2 regions of the Cupriavidus phytorum genome follow, and region 2 is predicted to be linked to the other one. Evidence: predicted binding sites of a transcription regulator. Region 2 holds the regulator's gene; the other holds the start of a gene.

Region 1 (5,575 bases), 460 kb from region 2:
CTCGATCCGGCTGCTGGCGCACGCGCTGGACCAGCACCATGCCGAGCTGATCGTCTGGAACGACGGCGCCGAGGTGGCGCGCGAACACCAGCGCAGCCTGTTCGAGCCGTTCTTCACCAGCAACGCCCAGGGCACCGGGCTGGGCCTGTTCATGGCGCGCGAGCTGTGCGGCGCCAATGACGCCCAGGTGCGCTATGGCGCGATCTCGCTGCCGGCGCTGATCGAACGCACCGGCATGCTGGCCCCGGCCGCGCGCGATACACTGCCGGCCAAGGCCTTCGTGCTGACGCTGCGCATCGAGAGCGCCGAAGCCGCCGCGGCGGCCGCCGTCTGACCCGTCTCCATTCCGCCACCCTCATGCCACCCCGAATGTCCCGCGCGCCCGATCCCATCCTGGTCATCGACGACGAGGCCGACCTGCGCGAGCTGCTGGACATCTCGATCCGCCGCATGGGCCATGACGTGGTGCTGGCCGGCTCGCTGGCCGAGGCGCGCGCAAAGCTGGCGCAGGGCCGCTACAGCCTGGTGCTGACCGACATGCGCCTGGGCGACGGGCTGGGCATCGAGATCGTGCGCCAGCTGTCGGCCGCGCCGGAGCGCATCCCGGTGGCCGTGATCACCGCCTACGGCAGCGCCGACAACGCCGTCGAAGCGCTCAAGGCCGGCGCCTTCGACTACATCGCCAAGCCGGTGTCGCTGGAGCAGCTGCGCAGCCTGGTGCTGAACGCGCTGGGCCGCCAGTCGCGCGACAACGCCGACGCAGATGCTGCCACGGCGGCGGAGCAGGCCGCTGACCGCGCCGCGGCGCTGCTGCCCGGCCATTCCGCCGCGATGCAGGAGGTGCGGCGCTCGCTGTCGCGGCTGGCGCGCAGCATGGCGCCGGTGGTGATCAGCGGCGAATCCGGCAGCGGCAAGGAGCGCGCGGCACAGGCCATTCATGCGATCAGCAGTCGGGCCGCGCATCCGTTCGTCGCCGTCAACTGCGGCGCCATCCCCGAAAACCTGATGGAGTCCGAGTTCTTCGGCTACGTCAAAGGGGCGTTCACCGGCGCCGATGCCGAGCGCGGCGGCTTCTTCCAGGCCGCCAACGGCGGCACGCTGCTGCTCGACGAGGTGGCCGACCTGCCGTTGCCGATGCAGGTCAAGCTGCTGCGCGCGCTGCAGGAGCGCCGCGTGCGCAAGATCGGCGCCAGCCGCGAAGACGCCGTCGACGTGCGCGTGATGTGCGCCAGCCACAAGGACCTGGCCGCGATGGTGGCGGCCGGGCAGTTCCGGCAAGACCTGTATTACCGCCTGAACGTGCTGGCGCTGCGCATGCCCACGCTGCGCGAGCGCGGCGAAGACATCCCGGTGCTGGCGCGCGCCATCCTGGACCACCTGGCGGTGCGCTACGGCGATGCGCATCCCAAGCGGCTGTCGCCGGCGGCGCTGCAGCGGCTGGTGGCCTATCCGTTCCCGGGCAATGTGCGCGAGCTGGAAAACCTGCTCGAGCGCGCCTACGCGTTTGCCGAGAGCGAAGACATCGAGCTGGCCGACCTGGGGCCGCTGGACGCGGGCGCCGGGAGCGCCGGGCTGATGCCTGCCCCGACGCCGGCGATGGTGCCGCAGCCGATGGCGCCATACCCTTACGCGCCCTCGGGCACGACAGCGGGTGCGGCCGCGCCGACCGCTCCCACGCCTGCGCCGGTTCCGGCCGAATCGCCCCCAGCGGCTGCTGCCGCCCTCGCCGCGCCTGAACCCGAGCCTGCCGGCGACCCCGCCGAGCGCGCCTGCCGCGGCATCGTCTTCCCGATCGACCTGCCCGCCAGGCTGGAGGCGGTAGAGCGCGAACTGATCCTGCAGGCGCTGGCGCAGACCAACTTCAACCGCACCGCGGCCGCGCCGCTGCTGGGCCTGAACCTGCGCCAGCTGCGCTACCGCATCCAGCAGCTGGGCATCCGCGAGGCCATGGACGCCGCCGACCGCGGCGCCGTGGAAGGCGAGGGCACGCCATGACCGCGCCCGCGTCCTCGTCGTCGTCCTTGTCCTATCTGCCCGGTGCCGACGGCTGGGTTCCGGCCGCCCGGCGCGTGCCGTCGCCCAATTGCGACGCGCGCCCGGACGGCATGCCGGTGGACCTGGTGGTGCTGCACAACATCAGCCTGCCGCCCGGCCAGTTCGGCAGCGGCGACATCGAGGCCTTCTTCCAGAACCGGCTCGATCCGGGCAAGCACCCGTTCTTTGCCACCATCCACCAGGTCCAGGTGTCGGCGCACTTCCTGGTGACGCGCACGGGCGAACTGGTGCAGTTCGTGCCGTGCACGCAGCGCGCCTGGCATGCCGGGCAGTCAGACTTCTTCGGCCGCGCGCGCTGCAACGATTTTTCGATCGGCATCGAGATCGAAGGCTGCGACGACCTGCCGTTCACCAAAGCCCAGTACGACACCGTGGCCGCGCTGGTGCCCGCGCTGATGGCCGCCTACCCGGTCCGCGCGATTGCCGGCCACAGCGACATCGCGCCGGGCCGCAAGACTGATCCCGGCCCGCATTTCGACTGGGCGCGGTTTGCCAGGCAGGCGGGCATCGGCCCCCAAATGTTGCCCTACCAGTGTCCTGGCGCCGCTGGGCAGGTGACGGATTCCTAACGTCATTTGCTGCCCCGTGCTCGCCATTTGGGCACCGATGCCCCACGTCGGTGTGGGGCTATCGCAACCTCGCAACAATCAAAAAAATTTTTGTGAAATGTGCAGTTGCGAACGGTCTGGCCGAAAGCCTTGCGAGTACTAGGCTTGCGGGCATGTGGCGCTGCCGCACAGCCGCCGCCGTGCCCCAAATAGCGGTTGTCAAGACTGGTCATTCGGATTCGTTTCACTATACTTAGCCCAGTTTTCCGCGTCACACACTATATCTAGTAGTCAAACCGGGGAGCCGGCCCCAGGAGCGAGGCAGCAGCCGCGAAGTTCGCGCATCGACTGCAAACCTCTCCCGCAAGGCCGGCATCACAAGAGTCCCTGGCGAAATGTTCACGTAAAGGCAGTCAGTCGCACCCGCTATGCAGCCGGGAGGGACGTTCTTTTTCGCCGCATTTCGCCAGGGACTCTTTGTCTCTTATTGCCAGGGTAAAAACAGGAGTTCTCATGCAAACGGCCCAGAACGAAATCACCACGGGTGGCGCCGCCGCCGGCGTTGCCAGCCAGGCTTCGACCACGCAGCAGACCCCCAGCGCCGCGACCACGAATTACCCGGATCACAAGATCATTCGTCGCAACGGTGCCGTGGTGGCGTTCGAGCCGTCCAAGATCGCCGTTGCCATGACCAAGGCCTTCCTCGCCGTCAACGGCGGGCAGGGCGCCGCGAGCGCGCGCGTGCGCGAGATCGTCGAGCAGCTGACCGACAACGTGGTGCGCGCGCTGGTGCGAAGCCGCCCGAGCGGTGGCGCCATCCATATCGAAGACGTGCAGGACCAGGTCGAGCTGTCGCTGATGCGCTCGGGCGAGCATGAAGTGGCCCGCGCCTACGTGCTGTATCGCGAGAAGCGCAAGGCCGAGCGCGCCAGCGCCAGCGCGCAGGCCGTGGCTCGCGTGCAGGAAGCCGGCATCAGCATCAACGTGACCGACGCCGGCGTGACCAAGCCGCTGGATATCGTCGCGCTGCACGCGCTGATCGACAACGCCTGCTCCGGCCTGGGCGATGCCGTCAGCGCCGAGCCGATCCTGAAGGAAACGCTGAAGAACCTGTACGAAGGCGTGCCGATGACGCAGGTGTACGACTCCGCCATCCTGGCCGCGCGTACCCTGATCGAAAAAGACCCGGACTACAGCCAGGTCACCGCCCGCATCCTGCTGCACACCATCCGCAAGGAAATCCTGGGCACCGAAGTGACCCAGGCCGAGATGGCCACGCGCTACGCCGAATACTTCCCCAAGTTCATCGCCCGCGGCATCGAAGCCGAGCTGCTGGACGAAAAGCTGGCCACCTTCGACCTGGCCCGCCTGGGCGCCGCGCTGGACGCCGGCCGCGACTTCCAGTTCAACTACCTGGGCCTGCAGACCCTGTACGACCGCTACTTCCTGCATATCGATGAAACCCGCATCGAAATGCCGCAGGCCTTCTTCATGCGCGTGGCCATGGGCCTGGCGCTGAACGAGAAGGACCGCGAAGCGCGCGCCATCGAGTTCTACCAGCTGCTGTCGTCGTTCGACTTCATGTCGTCCACGCCGACCCTGTTCAACTCCGGCACCCGCCGCTCGCAGCTGTCGTCGTGCTACCTGACCACCGTCTCGGACGACCTGGAAGGCATCTACGAAGCGCTGAAGGAAAACGCGCTGCTGTCCAAGTTCGCCGGCGGCCTGGGCAATGACTGGACCAACGTGCGCGCACTCGGCTCGCACATCAAGGGCACCAACGGCAAGTCGCAAGGCGTGGTGCCGTTCCTGAAGGTGGTGAACGACACCGCCGTCGCCGTGAACCAGGGTGGCAAGCGCAAGGGCGCCGTCTGCGCCTACCTGGAAACGTGGCACCTGGACATCGAAGAATTCCTGGAGCTGCGCAAGAACACCGGCGACGACCGCCGCCGCACCCACGACATGAACACGGCCAACTGGATCCCGGACCTGTTCATGAAGCGCGTGATGGAAGGCGGCGAGTGGACCCTGTTCTCGCCCGCCACCTGCCCGGACCTGCACGACAAGGTCGGCAAGGAATTCGAGAAGGCCTACCTGGGCTATGAAGCCAAGGCCGCCAGCGGCGAACTGAAGCTGTTCAAGAAGCTGCCGGCGCTGCAACTGTGGCGCAAGATGCTGGGCATGCTGTTCGAAACCGGCCACCCGTGGATCACCTTCAAGGATCCGTGCAACATCCGCAGCCCGCAGCAGCACGTCGGCGTCGTCCACAGCTCCAACCTGTGCACGGAAATCACGCTGAACACCAACGACAGCGAAATCGCCGTGTGCAACCTGGGTTCGGTCAACCTGGTGGCCCACCTGGCCAAGCAGGCCGATGGCACCTACGCGCTGGATCACGCCAAGCTGCAGAAGACCATCCGCACCGCCATGCGGATGCTGGATAACGTCATCGACATCAACTACTACGCTGTCGACAAGGCCCGCAACTCCAACCTGCGCCACCGTCCGGTCGGCATGGGCATCATGGGCTTCCAGGACTGCCTGCACGTGCTGCGCACCCCGTACGCCAGCAAGGCCGCGGTGCAGTTCGCCGACACCTCGATGGAAGCGGTGTGCTACTACGCCTACCAGGCGTCGACCGAGCTGGCCGAAGAGCGCGGCCGCTATAGCACCTACGAAGGCTCGCTGTGGGACCGCGGCATCCTGCCGCAGGACTCGCTCAAGCTGCTGGCCGAAGAGCGCGGCGGCTACTTGGAAGTGGACCTGTCCAGCACCATGGACTGGGACAGCCTGCGCGCCCGCATCAAGCAGCACGGCATGCGCAACTCGAACTGCATCGCGATCGCGCCGACCGCGACCATTTCGAACATCATCGGCGTGTCCGCTTGCATCGAGCCGACCTTCCAGAACCTGTACGTCAAGTCCAACCTGTCGGGCGAGTTCACCGTGGTCAATGACTACCTGGTGCGCGA
Region 2 (5,575 bases):
CGGCGACAACCTCGGCAACACCTATGGCACGCCCGTGATCCGCCGCCTGCACAACGGCCAGTGGGCGGTGCTGTTCGGCAACGGCCTGGGCAGCAAGAGCGGCTCGGCCGGCCTGTTCATCATGCTGGTCGACCCGGCCGACGGCTCGCGCAGCTTCCGCTATCTCGGCACCGGCTACGGGCCGCAGCAGGACCCGGCCGGCGCCAGCAGCCGCAACGGCATTGCCTATGTCACGCCGGCCGATCTCGACGGCGACCACATCACCGACTACGTCTACGCCGGCGACGTGTTCGGCAACCTGTGGCGCTTCGACCTGACCTCGGACAATCCGGACCACTGGCGCGCCGGCAGCCGCCCGCTGATGCAGACCGGCGGCAAGCCGATCTCCACCAGGGTGGCGGTGGGCTCGGTGCCCGGCACCGGAACCGGCGCCGCGGCGATGCCGCGCGTGGTGGTCGCGTTCGGCACGGGCCGCCGGCTGGAGCAGACGCAGGGCAGCGAAGCGGTGTTCGAGCCGGGCGGGCAGGGGCTGTATGGCGTGTGGGACTGGGACATGGCGGGATGGAACGCGGTGGCCGGCGCGCAGGCCCGCTATGCGTCGCTGGCCAGCGCCACCCGGCCGCTGTCCGCCGCCAACCTGACGCAGCAATCGATTACCGCCGAAGGGCGGGCGGCCGGCAGCACGGTGACGGTGCGCACGGTCAGCGCCAACAAGGTGTGCTGGCAGGGCTCGAGCGCCTGCGCCAGCGGCAACAACAAGTACGGCTGGCAGCTGCCGCTGCCGTCGGCCACGCGCGAGCAGGTGATCTACAACCCGGTGATCGCCTACGGCATGGTGATCGTCAACACCACCATCCCGCCCAGTTCGGCGCTGTCGCAGGCGCTGTCGTGCAATGCCGAGGTGCCGTCGGGCTTCACCATTGGCGTGTCGATGGGCTCGGGCGGCGCGGCCGCGCAGTCGTTCTTCAGCAGCACCAACAGCAGCAGCTTCCCGCTGCTGAACAACGGCATCGTCAGCGGCATCGGCCTGAGCGGCACCGGCACGCCATCGGTGGTGACGGCGAAGAAGCGGCCCTACCTGGTGCAGCAGACCGTGGGCGGCAGCGGTGCCATCACCCAGATCAACCCCGGCGCCAACGGCGCGGGCGCCCGTCTCAACTGGATCCGGCTGCGCTGACCACCATGAACCTGCCTGCCTTCCCGCTGCCGCGGCGCGCCGCCGCCGGCTTCACGCTGATCGAGCTGATGATCACGGTGGCGATTGCCGCGATCCTGGCCGCGATCGCCTATCCGTCCTACACGGAGCACGTGCGCAAGTCGCGCCGCACCGACGCCAAGACCGCCTTGCTGGATCTCGCGGCGCGCCAGGAGCGGCTGTTCAGCACGCAGAACGTCTATGGCGGCACGCCCGCGGCGCTGGGATATGCCGGCGACGCGTTCCCTGTGGCGGTCCAGTCGGGCGGACAGGCCTACTACCAGCTGACGGTGGTGGCGGGCAATCCGGCCACCAGCTATACCGCGACCGCGGCGCCGGTCGGCCCGCAGGCGGGGGACGACTGCGGCAGCTATACCCTCAACCACCTTGGGCTGCAGGGGAACACGGGGATGCGCGCCGGCGTGGCGTCGGCGCAGTGCTGGTAGCGGAAAACGCGGGCGTCAGCGCTTGCCGCTGCCGGCGGTGACTTCGGCCAGCACGTCCGAGAATTCGGACACGTCTTCAAAGCTGCGGTAGACCGAGGCAAAGCGGATATAGGCAATCTTGTCGAGCTTGCGCAGCTCGCGCATCACCAGTTCGCCGACCTGGCTGCTGGGGATTTCCTTCTCGCCCAGCGCCAGCAGCTTTTCTTCGATCCGGGTGATGGCTTCGTCGATGGCTTCGGCCGAGACCGGGCGCTTGCGCAAGGCCAGGCGCATCGAATCCTTCAGCTTGGCGCGGGCGTAGTCCACGCGCGAGCCGTTTTTCTTGACGATGGCGGGGAAGAACAGCTCGATCCGCTCATAGGTGGTGAAGCGGCGGTCGCAGGCTTCGCAGCGGCGGCGCCGGCGCACGGCATCGCCGTCTTCCGACATGCGGGTGTCGAGAACCTGGGTATTGGAATGACCGCAAAAGGGGCATTTCATGCCGGACCACCTTCAGTTGAACCCCATCGCCTTGTCCGTGTTGTCGTTCTGCGGCGGCGGGGCGGGTTGGCGAGGCCCGCGGCCAGCGCCGGGGGTGGCGCGGACCGCGGAGCTGCCGGCCACCCGTGCGCGTGCGCGCGGGCGGCCTGTCAGCGTCAGCCGTAGACCGGGAAACGCTTGGTCAGCGCCGACACCTGCTCGCGCACCGCGGCGATGTTGGCGGCGTCGTGCGGGTTGTCCAGCACGTCGGCGATCAGGTTGCCGACGATGCGGGCTTCTTCTTCCTTGAAGCCGCGCGTGGTCATGGCCGGCGAGCCGACGCGGATGCCGGAGGTGACGAACGGCTTTTCCGGGTCATTCGGAATCGCGTTCTTGTTCACGGTCAGGTGCGCCTCGCCCAGGATGCGCTCGGCTTCCTTGCCGGTGATGTTCTTGGCGCGCAGGTCGACCAGCATCACGTGGCTCTCGGTGCGGCCCGAGACGATGCGCAGGCCGCGCGCGATCAGGGTCTCGGCCAGCACGGCGGCGTTCTTCACCACCTGCTGCTGGTATTCCCTGAACTCCGGCGTCAGCGCTTCCTTGAACGCCACCGCCTTGCCGGCGATCACGTGCATCAGCGGGCCGCCCTGGATGCCGGGGAAGATCGACGAGTTGATCGCCTTCTCGTGCTCGGCCTTCATCAGGATCACGCCGCCGCGCGGGCCGCGCAGGCTCTTGTGGGTGGTGGTGGTGACGAAGTCGGCGTGCGGCACCGGGTTCGGGTAGACGCCCGCGGCGATCAGGCCGGCGTAGTGGGCCATGTCGACCATGAAGTAGGCGCCGATCGACTTGGCGACGCGGCCGATGCGCTCGAAGTCGATGCGCAGCGCGAAGGCCGAGGCGCCGGCGATGATCAGCTTGGGCTTCTTCTCTTGCGCCAGCTTTTCGAGCGCGTCGTAGTCGATGTCTTCCTGGGCGTTGAGGCCGTAGCTGACCACGTTGAACCACTTGCCGCTCATGTTCAGCGCCATGCCGTGGGTCAGGTGGCCGCCCTCGGCCAGGCTCATGCCCATAATGGTGTCGCCCGGCTTGAGCACGGCGAAGTACACGCCCTGGTTGGCCTGCGAGCCCGAATTGGGCTGCACGTTGGCGGCCTCGGCGCCGAACAGCTGCTTGACGCGGTCAATGGCCAGCTGCTCGACGATGTCGACGTACTCGCAACCGCCGTAGTAGCGCTTGCCGGGATAGCCCTCGGCGTACTTGTTGGTCAGCTGCGAACCCTGCGCGGCCATCACCGCGGGCGAGGTGTAGTTCTCGGAGGCGATCAGCTCGATGTGGTCTTCCTGGCGCTGGTTTTCCTGCTGGATGGCGGCAAAGACCTCGGGGTCGATCTGGTCGATCGTAAAACGGCTGCGTTCGAACATGGCGAAACTCGTCTGAAAAAAGGGAATCCGATTCAGGCATCGGGGGTAGGGCGCGCGGGGAAGGCTAGCGGCGACCGGCACCGGCGGCGGCTTGGCCGTCGGCGCAGGGCGCACCCTGCTTCCCATTCGCTGCCCAGGCGAGCGGCAGGCATGACTCGCGTCAACGCCATGGCGTTTGGAAACTTCACGCCAGAGAACTTGCGCTTCCTCGTGGTAGTGCCCACTGACTTCGCCAGTCGCGCAAGATGGAATGGTTGCGCGCAGTGTAGCGCGAGGCGGCCGCCCGCCGCAAGCCGTGAACCCGCCAGGCAAGCGCTGGCAAGGGCTGGCGCGGGCCTGGCCAGCAACTTGCTGTTGCAAAGTCGTCCTGCGGGTTTACACGAAACGGGTATCGCTCTCCGTTACAATCGCGGCCATGCCAAACTTTGTCTGGACCCTGCGGGTGTACTGGGAAGACACCGATGCAGGCGGCGTAGTGTTCTACGCCAACTACCTCAAGTTCTTCGAGCGCGCCCGCACCGAGTGGCTGCGCTCGCTCGGCATCGAACAGCAGGCGCTCGCCGACCAGGCGGGCGTGGTCTTCATCGTCCGCAGTACGGCGGTGGACTACAATGCGCCCGCCCGGCTGGACGACCAGCTTGAGATCCGCACGCGCATCGACCGGGTCGGCCCGGCTTCGGTGCAGTTCACCCAGGAAGCCTGGCGTGGCGAGCTGATGCTCGCGACCGGCGCGATCCGCGTTGGCTGCGTCGACAAAAGCACTTTCCGCCCTGCCCCGATCCCCGACCCCGTTCTAGCCACCATCAAGTCAGCACGATGAATCCCGTGACCGTCACGCAAGACATGTCGATCGTAACGCTGGTGCTCCACGCCAGCGTGCTGGCACAGGCCGTCATGGCGCTGTTGCTCGTCATGTCGCTGTTTTCGTGGACCTATATCTTCCGCAAGCACCTGGCGGTGCGTTCGGCGCGCACCCAGACCGAAGGCTTCGAGCGCGACTTCTGGGCCGGCGGCGACCTGCAGGCGCTCTATAACAGCGCCGTCAACAACCGCCACAACACCGGTGCGCTGGAACGGATCTTCGAATCCGGCATGGGCGAGTTCCTGAAGGCGCGCGAGCGCGGCAACGAGGCCGGCGCGCTGCTCGACGCCGCCCGCCGCGCCATGCGCGCGGCCTACCAGCGCGAGATGGACGTGCTGGAATCGCATTTGCCGTTCCTGGCGTCGGTCGGTTCGGTGAGCCCGTATATCGGCCTGTTCGGCACGGTGTGGGGGATCATGAACGCGTTCCGCGGGCTGTCGAACGTGCAGCAGGCGACGCTTGCGTCGGTGGCGCCCGGTATCGCCGAAGCACTGGTGGCGACCGCGATCGGCCTGTTCGCGGCAATCCCGGCGGTGATTGCCTACAACCGCTATGCCACCGAAATCGATCGCCTGGCGATCCGGTTCGAGAGCTTCATGGAAGAGTTCCTGAACATCCTGCAGCGCCAGACCCGCTAACCGTATTCCCTATCAACGGTCCGGGCGGTGAGCCCGGGCCGGCGTTTCCAGGAGTCCTGCAATGGCAGCCATTCAGCGCCGCGGCGGCTCGCGCCGCCGGGCCAGCGCCGAGATCAATGTCGTGCCGTATATCGACGTCATGCTCGTGCTGCTGGTCATCTTCATGGTGGCCGCGCCGATCGTCAGCCCCGCCACCGTCGACCTGCCCACCGTGGCCAATGCCACGCCGCAGCAGAAGGCGCCCCCGATCGTCGTTACCGTGCATGAAGACGGCCAACTCACCGCGCGCGGCAAGGACACAGCCGGCAATGCCTTCGAACGCAAGCTCGACAAGCAGGGCCTGCTGGACTTCGTCCACCAGCGCCAGAACGAGAACCCGGACCAGCCGGTGGTGATCGCCGCCGACCGCGCGGTCAAGTACGAGGCGGTGCTGGACGTGATGTCGGTGCTGAAAGCCGACGGCGTCAAGCGCGTGGGCCTGATGGTCAAGTCCAAGACCTCGTGACGTATTGAAGCACCTATCCGATTGCCGTTGCGCTTGATGACGACCG

Evidence for each region. Region 2 encodes NrdR, which represses ribonucleotide reductase genes. Its sites were predicted from a motif close to CACNANATNTNGTG; they were not measured.
Region 1: C7416_RS11705 (ribonucleoside-diphosphate reductase subunit alpha) is a predicted target of NrdR. The motif match lies at 2,880-2,893, and genes of this name have one in related genera.

What each region holds. Positions count from the first base shown of each region.
Region 1 is NZ_QKZN01000004.1:74,452-80,026, forward strand. Features, by position in the region: gene C7416_RS11690 (sensor histidine kinase) at 1-334, shown strand, start outside; gene C7416_RS11695 (sigma-54-dependent transcriptional regulator) at 358-1,995, shown strand; gene ampD (1,6-anhydro-N-acetylmuramyl-L-alanine amidase AmpD) at 1,992-2,624, shown strand; gene C7416_RS11705 (ribonucleoside-diphosphate reductase subunit alpha) at 3,117-5,575, shown strand, end outside.
Region 2 is NZ_QKZN01000004.1:531,354-536,928, forward strand. Features, by position in the region: gene C7416_RS13830 (pilus assembly protein) at 1-1,177, shown strand, start outside; gene C7416_RS13835 (type IV pilin protein) at 1,183-1,641, shown strand; gene nrdR (transcriptional regulator NrdR) at 1,657-2,121, opposite strand; gene glyA (serine hydroxymethyltransferase) at 2,277-3,524, opposite strand; ZMP/ZTP riboswitch at 3,649-3,774, opposite strand; gene ybgC (tol-pal system-associated acyl-CoA thioesterase) at 3,940-4,344, shown strand; gene tolQ (protein TolQ) at 4,341-5,024, shown strand; gene tolR (protein TolR) at 5,086-5,529, shown strand; gene tolA (cell envelope integrity protein TolA) at 5,566-5,575, shown strand, end outside.